DNA from 2 places in the Nocardia sp. NPDC058244 genome. Region 2 is predicted to be linked to the other one. Evidence: riboswitches for the same ligand, from Rfam matches in the RefSeq annotation. Region 2 holds a riboswitch; the other holds the start of a gene.

Region 1 (5,823 bases), on a different contig from region 2:
GCGCGACTCGGACGGGGTGTGGCGGATCGCCTCGACCCGATACGAGCGCATCTACGAGGCGTTGACCTCGCTGGCGGATCTCCCGAGCTTCAAGCTGCTGGCCAACCGCTGGGATCCTTCGCTCGAGCACTGACCCGCTCGGCGTCGGTTCGAGCTAGCGCTGGTCGGTGAACGCCCGGCGTGACTCCTCGTGCAGGATCGTCAGGAGTTCCTCCTCCAGCGCGACGAATTCGGGGGCGGTGATCGTGGACAAGCCGCGCGGCCGCGGCAGGTCGACGCGGACTTCGTGACGCACGGTGGCCGGGCGCGCCGACAGGACGATCACCCGGTCGGACAGGTACACCGCCTCACGGACATCGTGGGTGATCATCAGGACCATCCAGCGGTAGCGCTGCCAGACCTCCTGCAACCACGACTGCATCTCGGTGCGGGTCAGGGAATCGAGCGCGCCGAAGGGTTCGTCGAGCAGCAGCAGTTCGCGATCCTGGACCACGGTCCGCAGCAGCGCCGCCCGCTGGCGCATCCCGCCCGACAGCTGGAACGGGCGGGCGTCCTCGAAACCGGACAGGCCGAAGACGGGGAACAGCTCGCGGGCACGGCGCCGCGCCTCTGCTGTCGGGACACCCTGGACGCGCAAGCCGAGGATGGTGTTGTCGAGGACGGTGCGCCAGGGGAACAGCAGGTCCTTTTGCGGCATGTAGGCGCAGTGCGACGCGGTGTCCTCGCCGTCGGCGGCGCGGAAGCCGACACTGCCGGAGTCGGGGGACTCCAGTCCGGCCAGCATGTTGAACACCGTGCTCTTGCCACACCCGCTCGGCCCGATGACCGAGACGAACTCGCCCGAGCGCACCGTGAACGACACCCCGCCCAGTACCTCGAGATCCGGGCTGCGCCGACCCTGCGGAAACGACTTGGTGAGATGGTCGACGACGATCCGGTCGTCCCCGGCGTCAGTCACGTCGGCTCCTGTTCTGCGCGCGTGCCCACGGTGCGACGAGGCGTTCGATCGCGAACGTCGACAGGTAGAGCGTGATGCTCAGCAGCGCCGTGACCAGCACCGCCGCCAGGACCAGGTCGGTGCGGAACGAATTCTTCTGCAGGCTCATGTAGATGCCGAGACCGGCGCTCGCACCGACATACTCGGCGAACACCGCGCCGACGACCGCGTAGGTGATCGCGATCCGCAGCGCCGTGAAGAACCGCGGCAGCGCGGACGGCAGCCGCACATAGCGGAACTCCTGCAGCCGCGAGGCGCCCATGCTGCGCAGCAGCGCGCCCGCCTCACGGTCGGCCGCGGCGAATCCCTCGATCAGGCCGATGGCCATGGGGAAGAAGGTGACCAGCGCGACCACCAGGATCTTCGGCAGCAGGCCGAAGCCGAACCAGATGATCATCAGCGGTGCGATCGCGACGATCGGCACGGTCTGCGACGCGACGAACAGCGGCACCAGCGCGCGCCGCAGCCAGGGCGAGAAGTCCACGATCACCGCCAGCACCCAGGCCAGCGTCAGCGACACCGCGAACCCGACCAGCGTCACCTGCAGGGTGGCGGCCGCGTGGGTGGCGATCTCGTCGCGGTGTGCCCACCCCTGCTGGACGACCCGCAGGGGAGAGGGCAGCACCTGCGGACGGACACCGCTGCTCGTGACGTAGACCTGCCAGAGCGCGACCAAGACCACCACCGTCACCAACGACGGCACCGCCCACCGGATTCCGGCCCAGCGAGCCGTGCCGCCGTCACCACCGGCGGGGACCGGCGGCGGCACGGCTACGGACCGCTCACGGGGTGGCGAGGTACTCATTGGTGAAGTAGGTCGACCAGTCGGGTTCGGTGGTCAGCGGCTTTCCGTCGGGTCCGGTCAGCAGGCCGCCCCGGTACAGGAAGCCGGAATTCGCCGTCCACTGCTCCACCGTCTGGGTGCCGACCTTGCCCGCGGCGTTCTTCATGAACTGCTCGGCCAGCATGCGCTGGCTCTCGAAGACCAGCTTCTCGTCGGTGAACGCACCCGGATTGGCGTCGATGAGATCCTGGGCCGCCGCGTCCGGGTTGTCCGCGGCGAACTGGTAGCCGCGCTGCAGCGCCTGCACGAATTTCGCGGCGCGGTCCGGGTTCTGGGCCAGCCAGCCCTCGTTGGCGTCGACCACGATCGCGTAGGCGTCCGGGAAACCGAAGTCGGTGTAACGGAAGTAGCGCATCGGGGTGCCGTGGTGTTCGGCCTCGATCCCTTCCCACGCCAGATACGAGACGGTGAAGTCGGCCTTGCCGGAGTAGACCGCTTCGTAGGCCGACGAACCCAGCATCACCGAGGTGAAATCGCCGGTGCCACCGTCGTTGCGGATGACCTGCTGGAGCGCTTCCTTCTCGCCCGGATCGCCGAAACCGGCGTAGGTCTTGCCGTCGAGATTCTTCGGGCTCGCGAGGTCGGCGCGATCGGCGCGCACGCCGATGCCCGTCGCCCAGTGCTGCAGCGGGGCGAGGACCGACTTCACCCGTGCGCCCGACGCGCGGGCGAAGGTCGACGAGTTGTGCGTGCTGATCCCGAATTCCGCGTTGCCCGCGTCGATCACCGTGTCGACGGAGGTGTTGTTGTACGGCAGGACCTGCACATCCAGGCCGGCGTCGGTGAAGTAGCCGCGCTGCAACGCGACATAGAGCCCGACGTGGTTGGTGTTCGGCGTCCAGTCCAGCGCGAACCGGATGGTGTTGTCCGAGCTGCCACCCGAACCGCAGGCGGTGAGCAGCGACAGGGTCGCGACGGTGGTGGCCAGGACCGCGAGCGCGCGGCGCAGACGCCCGGTCATGCGGCGGGCCAGGGCTGCGGATGCAGGGCGGTGTCCCAGAACAGCAATTCGTAGCGCGTCGCGACGACGAACGCCTGCTCCATCGCCGCCCGCTCCTGTTCGCTCGCCGACTCGGCGGCGGCGTCGACCAGTGCGCGCGCCGTGGCCGCGGACTGCTGGAACTCCGCCGCGCCGTAGGTGGTGACCCACTGGGCGTACGGGTGCGCGGGGTCCGCGGCGATCACCTTCGCGGCGCTCTCGGCCAGGTCGCGTCCCACTTCGGCGTAGATCCAGAAGCAGGGCAGTGCCGCCGCCGCGGCGACGGCGTAGGACTCGGTCGCGGCGGCCGCGATCAGGTAGGAGACGTAGGCCAGGCAGGTCTGCGAAGGCTCCGGTTCACCCTGGCGCGGGGGCAGCACGCCACCGGTGAGCAGCTGTTCGTGCATGGCCGATTCGACGGCGGCGGCGTTCGCGGACGAGGTCGCCCAGAAGGCCGCGGTCTGCGGGTCCGGCGACTTGGCCGCGAGCAGCGCCAGCGCCTTCGAGTACCCGGTGAGGTACAGCGAATCCTGCTCGATGTAGGTGCGGAACACCTCGAGCGGCAAGGTGCCCTCGCCGAGGTGGCGCAGGAACTCCAGCTCATCGATCGCCGTGCGCAGGACCTTGGTCCGGTCCCAGAGGTGATCGGTGAACAAGTCGGTATTCGTGGTGTGGGCGCGCAACACCGTGACATCCCTTCGTCAGCATTACCTGAACAGGTTCAGCGGGTCTGTTCTCAGCCTCGCGGTCGCGAGGCACCCCGTGTCGGAACTCGATCGAGACTAGCAGCGACCTCCGACACGCGGGCCGTGCCGGGTTCCGCCCGGAGCCCCGGTCACGGTGGTAGGTGTTCGGCGGCGGACCGGCACCCGGTAACTTCGCTGCCAAGAAGTCCGTCTTCCCGCGCCCATCGAACCGCCGAACGAAGAGAGCTGATCAATGTCGACCTCGACCGCGCGTGCACACATCGGTGTGACCGGCCTGGCCGTGATGGGCAGCAATATTGCCCGCAACTTCGCCAAGCACGGCTACACCGTGGCACTGCACAACCGTTCCGTGGCAAAGACCGACGCGCTGCTGGCCGAGCACGGCGGTGACGGCGATTTCGTCCGCACCGAGACCGTCGAGGAGTTCGTCGCGGCGCTGGAGAAGCCGCGGCGCGTGCTGATCATGGTCAAGGCAGGCGACGCGACCGACACCGTCATCGAGGAACTGGCTGCCGCGATGGAGCCGGGCGACATCATCATCGACGGCGGCAACGCCCTCTACACCGACACCATCCGGCGCGAGGCCGCCCTGCGCGAGCGTGGCCTGAACTTCGTCGGCGCCGGTATCTCCGGTGGCGAGGAGGGCGCGCTCAACGGCCCCGCGATCATGCCCGGCGGGCCCAAGGAGTCCTACGAGTCGCTCGGCCCGTTGCTGGAGTCGATCGCGGCGCAGGTCGACGGCACCCCGTGCTGCACCCACATCGGCCCCGACGGTTCCGGCCACTTCGTCAAGATGGTGCACAACGGCATCGAGTACGCCGACATGCAGCTGATCGGCGAGGCCTACCACCTGTTCCGGGACGCGCTCGGTTTCGACGCCAAGCAGATCGCGGACGTGTTCACGCAGTGGAACTCCGGCGACCTGGAGAGCTACCTGGTGGAGATCACCGCCGAGGTGCTCGCGCAGGTCGACGCGAAGACCGGCAGGCCGCTGGTCGACGTCATCGTCGACGCGGCCGAGCAGAAGGGCACCGGCCGCTGGACGGTCAAGTCCGCGCTGGATCTCGGTGTGCCGGTGACCGGCATCGCGGAGGCCGTCTTCGCCAGGGCGCTGTCGGGTTCCCGTGCGCAGCGCAAGGCCGCGGTGGGTCTCGCCGCGGGCACGCTCGCCGCCAAGCCGACCGATGTCGAGCAGTTCACCGAGGACATCCGGCAGGCGCTCTACGCGTCCAAGGTCGTCGCCTACGCACAGGGCTTCGACCAGATCGCCGCGGGTAGCGCCGAATACGGCTGGGATCTGCGCCCGGGCGACATGGCGACGATCTGGCGCGGTGGCTGCATCATCCGGGCCCGGTTCCTGAACCGGATCAAGGAAGCCTACGAGCAGGACCCCGCGCTGCCGAGCCTGATCCTGGCCCCGTATTTCCGCGAGGCGATCGAGACGGCGATCGACAGCTGGCGGCGCGTGGTGTCCACCGCCACCCTGCTCGGCATCCCGGTCCCGGCGTTCGCGTCCTCGCTGTCCTACTACGACGCGCTGCGCGCCGAGCGGCTGCCCGCCGCCCTGACCCAGGGCCAGCGCGACTTCTTCGGCGCGCACACCTACGAGCGCGTCGACGCCGAGGGCAAGTTCCACACCCTGTGGAGCGGTGACCGCAGCGAAGTCACCGCGGGCTGATCTCCGCGCACGGGACTGCTGGCGGTCGAATCCCGACGAACCCCCTCCGGCTCGGGTCGGAGGGGGTTCGTCTCTGGAGAGGTCGGGCGGCGGTCAGCGGGGAGCGGTCGAGCGAGGCAGCGTGGCGGGAGGGCGGAGCCGGGTGATGGCCCGGGTGGCCAGACCCGCCCCGCGCAGGAGCCACCGGAACGCGGTGGTGGACGGGCCCGGCACGATGCCGGCCAGCTGTACGCCGTCGAGCAGGTCGTAGAGCGTTTCGCCCTCATACATCAGGTGCTCGGCGTTGAAGTGATAGCGGTCGACGGCGGTGCATTGGATGAACGCGCCGTTGCCCGGGATCGCGGTGGCGTCCGCACCGTAGGGGTGCAGCTTCAATGGCCCGACGATGTGGCCACTTCCGTAGTAGCGCACCACCATTCGGACCTCGCCGGTCGGGGACAGGTCGATGTAGCACTGGCCGGGTATCGGGTCGTAGCGCCAGTCGGGGATGGCGTCGAAGAAGGCGAAGTTGTAGGCCACGAATTCGTCGAGTCCCACCATGGTCGCGCCGAGTGTCGTCACGTCCTTGTAGCGCAGGTCGTCGGTGTAGAGCTCGTGGTTGTAGCTCATGTCCCGGGT
Region 2 (5,823 bases):
GTATCCGGCCCACCCCGGCGAACCCGCCGAACGGCGCCGTCACCCCCTACGAAAGTCGATAGGACAGCAGCTGCCCGTCAGGTCGCGCCGGGCGCGGGTCGCCGTGCCGCTATCGCCTGCGGACCACCGGGCCCCTCGAATACGGTCGCCTGGTGGTGTGGTTCAGTCTGCTCTTCCTGCCGCTGGTGCTCTGGCCGCTGATCGCGGCGACCCGGCGGGGTCTGCTGATCGGGCTCGGGCTGCTCGGCGCGCTCGCGTTCGCGCAGTACGCGGTGATCAGCCGGTGGGTCTTCTACGGCGATCCAGCCGCTGCCCGCCGAACTCTCCGTGCGCTCGACCGCGCCGGGCTACTGCGCCTCCCTCTCGTCGAACAGCAGCTGCACCCGCGAATTCGCCATCGGCGCCACCGACACGACCCCCGCCCAGATCACCGACCGCCTCCGCGGCCACTTCGCCGACACCCGCTCCTGCACCTTCGAACACAACCGCGGAACCACCCCCACCGACGGCTACTGGTGGGGCGAGTGCCCCCTCGAAGGCTGGCCCCTGGACCGCCACGAAACCAGCATCAGCCTCAGGGAACTTCCCGACGGCACCGTTTCCCTGACCCTCTACTACCTCGACGACTGGTGAGCTTCACGCCCCGGTCCCGGGTCAGGTCGAGGGTGTGATGTCGACGCACCAGGCCGCTCCGGTGTCGACGGTGGTGACCCCGGCCTGGTCGAAGTCGAGTTCGGCCAGGTCGACCGCGCACCAGACCGGGCTGTCGTAGAAGCGGACGAGATAGCGGCGGTGGTCGGCGGCGAGGGTGGCGATGACCGACCATTCCGTGTATTCGATCGAGTCGGGGCCGCTGTCGCCGGCACGGACGAAGCCCTTGGGGATGTCGAAGCTGTCGAGGATGTGGGCGGCGACGATGGCGGAGCCGGGTGCGTCGGGGGCCGGTTCGGCGGCCTGGGTGAGGGCGACCGCGCGGACGAAGCGGGAAGGCGGGGTGAAATCGCCGGGGAGGCCGAGCATTCCGCTGCCCTGGCCGAGGGCGCTCACGTCGTATCCCGACAGCGGCAGGTCGGGGACATTGACGGCAGAGAGATTGACGTAATTGCCGGTGTTGAGCAGATGCCATTCGAACGGGGGCGAATTCGTCAGGACCGACAGCGGATTGTCGTGCAGTCGGAGTTCGCCGTCGATGTATTCGGCGACCAGCGAATTGCCGCTCGCGTCGTGCAGGGTGTAGTGCAGTTCGATGGGCGCTCCGGTGCTGGGATCGGGCTGGCCCCACACCAGCACCCGTTCCAGGGCGGCCGCCGCCTCGCTCACCGACGCGCAGGTGGACAGCAGGTAATTGCCGACATCGTGGATCTGCGACATCGACTCGGATTCGCGGCCGACCGGCACCGCTTGGTATTCGGTGAAGTTCGGCAGGTACAGCGCGCCGAAATACAGACCGGCTTCGTTCACGCCGTCGAGCAGGCAGTCGCGGTCCAGCAGATTCATGCCGACGGTGCCGTAGGAGCCGCGCCAGGAATAGCCGGGAGCGTCGGGATCGGGGCTCTTGGCCTGGTACGACATGCCCCGGGGGAAGACGAGCAGGCGCGATTCGAGATCGAAGGCGAATTCCATGGTCCGTCCGGCGGTGACCGAACCGTCCGCGGCGGTGACGGTGAACGAAGTGCACATGCGAGTGATCCCTTTCCGGTCGGTACAGAAAAGGCTGCGCACAGGTGCTCTGTGCCGGAACAATGCTAGCCCCGGAAAGGGCCGGGACCGGCGCGGCGCAGCCGTGCCGGTCCCGGGGACCTCGGAATCAGACGACGGGCAGGTAGACCTTGTTGCCCTGGTCGGCGAACTCGGCCGACTTCTCGGCCATGCCCGCCTCGATGGCGGCCACGTCGGTCAGACCCTGCTTCTCGGCGTACTCGCGCACGTCGGCGGAGATCCGCATGGAGCAGAACTTCGGACCGCACATGGAGCAGAAGTGCGCGGTCTTGGCGGGCTCGGCGGGCAGCGTCTCGTCGTGGTATTCGCGGGCGGTGTCCGGGTCGAGCGAGAGCGCGAACTGGTCGTGCCAGCGGAATTCGAAACGCGCCTTGGACAATTCGTTGTCGCGGTCCTGCGCGTGCGGGTGCCCCTTGGCGAGGTCGGCGGCGTGGGCGGCGATCTTGTAGGTGATCACGCCGACCTTGACGTCGTCGCGGTTGGGCAGGCCCAGATGCTCCTTCGGCGTGACGTAGCAGAGCATCGCGGTGCCCGCCTGGGCGATGATCGCGGCCCCGATGGCCGAGGTGATGTGGTCATAGGCGGGCGCGATATCGGTGGCCAGCGGGCCGAGGGTGTAGAACGGCGCCTCCTCGCACAGCTCTTCCTCGAGCTTCACGTTCTCGACGATCTTGTGCATCGGCACGTGGCCGGGGCCCTCGATCATCACCTGCACGCCATAGGATTTCGCGATCTTGGTGAGCTCGCCGAGGGTGCGCAGCTCGGCGAACTGGGCCTCGTCGTTGGCGTCGGCGATGGAGCCGGGACGCAGGCCGTCACCGAGGGAGAAGGTGACGTCGTACTTCGCGAGGATCTCGCAGAGCTCACGGAAGTGCGTGTACAGGAACGATTCCTGATGATGCGCCAGACACCACGCGGCCATGATCGAGCCACCGCGCGAGACGATGCCGGTGACGCGCTTGGCGGTCAGCGGGATGTAGCGCAGCAGCACGCCCGCGTGCACGGTCATGTAGTCGACGCCCTGCTCGCACTGCTCGATCACGGTGTCGCGGTACATCTCCCAGGTGAGCTTGGTGGGATCACCGTTGACCTTCTCCAGCGCCTGGTAGATCGGCACGGTGCCGATCGGGACGGGGGAGTTGCGCAGGATCCACTCGCGGGTCTCGTGGATGTTCTTGCCGGTCGACAGGTCCATGATGGTGTCGGCGCCCCAGCGCGAGGCCCACACCATCTTCTCGACCTCTTCGGCGATCGACGATGTCACCGCCGAGTTGCCGATATTGGCGTTGATCTTCACCAGGAACTTCTTGCCGATGATGGTCGGCTCCAGCTCGGGGTGCTTGTGATTGGCCGGGATCACCGCGCGACCGGCGGCGACCTCGTCGCGCACCAGCTCCGGCGAGACGCCCTCGCGGGCGGCGATGAAGCGCATCTCCGCGGTGATGATGCCCTGGCGGGCCCAGGCGAGCTGGGTCGGCGGGCCGTCGACGGCGGGCTTGTCCCACTCGTCGCGCAGCTTCGGCAGGCCGGCCTCGAGATCGATCACCGCGTTGTCGTCGGTGTACGGGCCGGAGGTGTCGAAGACGTCGAAGTGCTCGCCGTTGGTCAGGTTGATCCGGCGCACCGGGATGCGCAGGCCGTCGACCTCTTGGTAGTGCTTGACGCTGCCCTGGATCGGCCCGGTGGTGACGGTGTCGACCGCCCCGGTCGAAGACGTGGCTGTGCCCATGGTGATTCCTCCCTACGCCGGCATTACCCGGTCAGGTTCATACGGTCGACGGCCCTGATCGCCCGAGAAATGGGCTAGCCGTCCTCTCAGCCCGCTGGTGCGAGCCCCCGTTGGCGTGTGTGAAATTTTCCGGGCCGACGATACCCGCCGTGGTGCGCGGCCCGCTCGGGAAGTCCCGCGCGGGCCGCGCTCGGCTCAGACCGAGACCGGGGTGGGCTCGGGCCGGTCGACCTTGTCGACGGTGGGCTCGTCGGCCTCGTGCAGCCCGAACCGGTCGTGCAGCCGCACCAGCGGCTTGGGCGCCCACCAGTTCCAGGTGCCCATCATCCGCATCAGGGCGGGCGCGAGCAGGCCGCGGATGACGGTGGCGTCGCTGATCACGGCCAGTGCGCAGCCGAGACCGAACAGCTTCATCATCGACACGCCGGAGGTCGCCACGCCGAGGAACACGATGCTCATGAGCAGCGCGGCGGCGGTGAAGATGCGGCCGGTGCGGGCCACACCCATCGCGACGGCCTCGGTATTGCCCTCGGTGGTCTTGGGCCCGGCCAGCCATTCCTCCCGGATCCGGGAGAGCAGGAACACCTCGTAGTCCATCGAGGCGCCGAAGGCCAGGCTGAACATGAGGATCGGCATGGCCAGGTTGAGCGTGCCGGTGGAGGTGAAACCGAGCAGCCCCGACAGGTTGCCCTCCTGGAAGATCCACACCATCGCGCCGAACGTCGCCGCCAGCGAGAGGATGTTCAACGCCAGCGCCTTCACCGGGAGCACCACGCTGCCGGTGAACAGGAACAGCAGCACCAGGGTGGTGATCGCGATCAGCGCGCCTGCCAGCGGCAGCTTGCCGGTGATCGCGGTGACGGAGTCCTGATTGAGCGCGGCGGGACCGGTGACCAGGGCCTCCGACGGTGCGGGGACGGCCCGGATCGCGTCGAGCTGGATCCGGCCCGCGTCGGAGTAGGGGTCGAGCGTGGTTGCGACCGACAGGTACGCGCCCGCCGACGGGTCCGACATCTCCGGCACGCCCGAGGCCACCCGCCAGCCGTTGCGATAGACGGCCGCGCTGCTGAGCACGGCGGGCACGTCCGGCACCTTGGACAGGGCGAGGGCATAGCCGTCCAGCTCGGCGGGGGTGCCGTGGAACTCCGGCAGCACGATGGTCGCGCTCGCGGCCATGTCGGCGTCGAACTCGGTGCGCAGCACGTCACCGACCTCGCGACTGGCCACGCCGGTGGGCAGCGACCGGTCGTCGGGGTAGCCGAACTGGACGCCGAGGAACGGCGACCCGAGCAGCAGCAGGAACGCGGTGGTCGCCAGCGCGATCGGCAGCGGCCGCTTCATCACGGCGGTGACCAGGCGATACCAGAACGTCTGCTGGGGCAGCTTGTCCACCCGCGGCGGCCGCCGGAACAGCCCGCGCAGCGGTGCGCGCAGGTCGATCGTGTCGATCCGGTCACCGACCAGGATGAGCAGCGCGGGCAGCACGATCACCGCGGCGGCGGTGGCGGCGGCGACCACCGCGATACCCGCGTAGGCGAACGACTTGAAGAAGTACTGCGGGAACACCAGCAGCGCCGACAGCGACAGCGCGACGACCAGCGCCGAGTAGACCACCGTGCGGCCCGCGGTCTGGATCGCCCGCTGTACGGCGGCGGCCGGGGTGGCGCCGGCGGTCAGCTCCTCGCGGTACCGGCTGACGATGAACAGGCTGTAGTCGATCGCCAGCGCCAGCCCGAGCGCGGTGGTCATGTTCAGCGCGAAGATCGACACGTCGGTGACGGCGGTCAGCACGCGCAGGATGCCCAGCGCCGCCGCGATGGCGAACAGGCCGATCGCGATGGGCAGCGCCGCGGCCACGACACTGCCGAACACCAGGGCCAGCAGCAGGCCCGTCACCGGGATGGCGACGGCCTCGGCGATCACCAGGTCCTTGCTGATCTGGGTGTTGATATCGGAGAACGAGGCGGCGAGCCCGCCCGCTTCGACCGTCACCGGCCCGCTGTCGACCCGGAGTTCCTCGCTGAGCTTGCCCGCGCGGTCCGGCAGCTGGGCGTCGTCACCCTCGATGCTGGCCAGGATGAGCGCTCGCTTGCCGTCCTTGCTGCGCAGCGCCTGCTGGAGATCGGGGCGCGAGGTCCAGTACGACTGCACCCCGCTGACGATGTCGGAGTGGCCGCGCAGCTGGGCGATCGCGGTGTCCGCGGCGGCGCGCGCGGCCGGCGAATCGGCGCCGTCCTCGGCGGTCACCAGCAGCACGTAATTCGGCTCGGAGCCGGGGAAGTGGTCGCTCAGGTACTGGCTCGCCTGCACCGAGTCGAGATCGTCGGTGACGAATCCGCCCGACTTCATGTGCGAGTGCACGGTGGCGCCGATGG

Evidence for each region. Region 2 has a riboswitch for thiamine pyrophosphate ahead of thiC (phosphomethylpyrimidine synthase ThiC). Riboswitches for the same ligand answer to the same signal wherever they lie in the genome.
Region 1: another riboswitch for thiamine pyrophosphate. It lies ahead of ACFVW6_RS18285 (TenA family protein); the one in region 2 lies ahead of thiC (phosphomethylpyrimidine synthase ThiC).

Annotation. Positions count from the first base shown of each region.
Region 1 is NZ_JBHVWX010000005.1:401,500-407,322, reverse strand. It holds gene ACFVW6_RS18305 (nuclear transport factor 2 family protein) at 1-133, shown strand, start outside; gene ACFVW6_RS18300 (ABC transporter ATP-binding protein) at 155-958, opposite strand; gene ACFVW6_RS18295 (ABC transporter permease) at 951-1,802, opposite strand; gene ACFVW6_RS18290 (ABC transporter substrate-binding protein) at 1,780-2,802, opposite strand; gene ACFVW6_RS18285 (TenA family protein) at 2,799-3,506, opposite strand; TPP riboswitch at 3,497-3,593, opposite strand; gene gndA (NADP-dependent phosphogluconate dehydrogenase) at 3,760-5,205, shown strand; gene ACFVW6_RS18275 (nuclear transport factor 2 family protein) at 5,299-5,823, opposite strand, start outside.
Region 2 is NZ_JBHVWX010000001.1:523,345-529,167, forward strand. It holds gene ACFVW6_RS02480 (hypothetical protein) at 328-633, shown strand; gene ACFVW6_RS02485 (linear amide C-N hydrolase) at 655-1,680, opposite strand; gene thiC (phosphomethylpyrimidine synthase ThiC) at 1,808-3,448, opposite strand; TPP riboswitch at 3,441-3,569, opposite strand; gene ACFVW6_RS02495 (MMPL family transporter) at 3,644-5,823, opposite strand, start outside.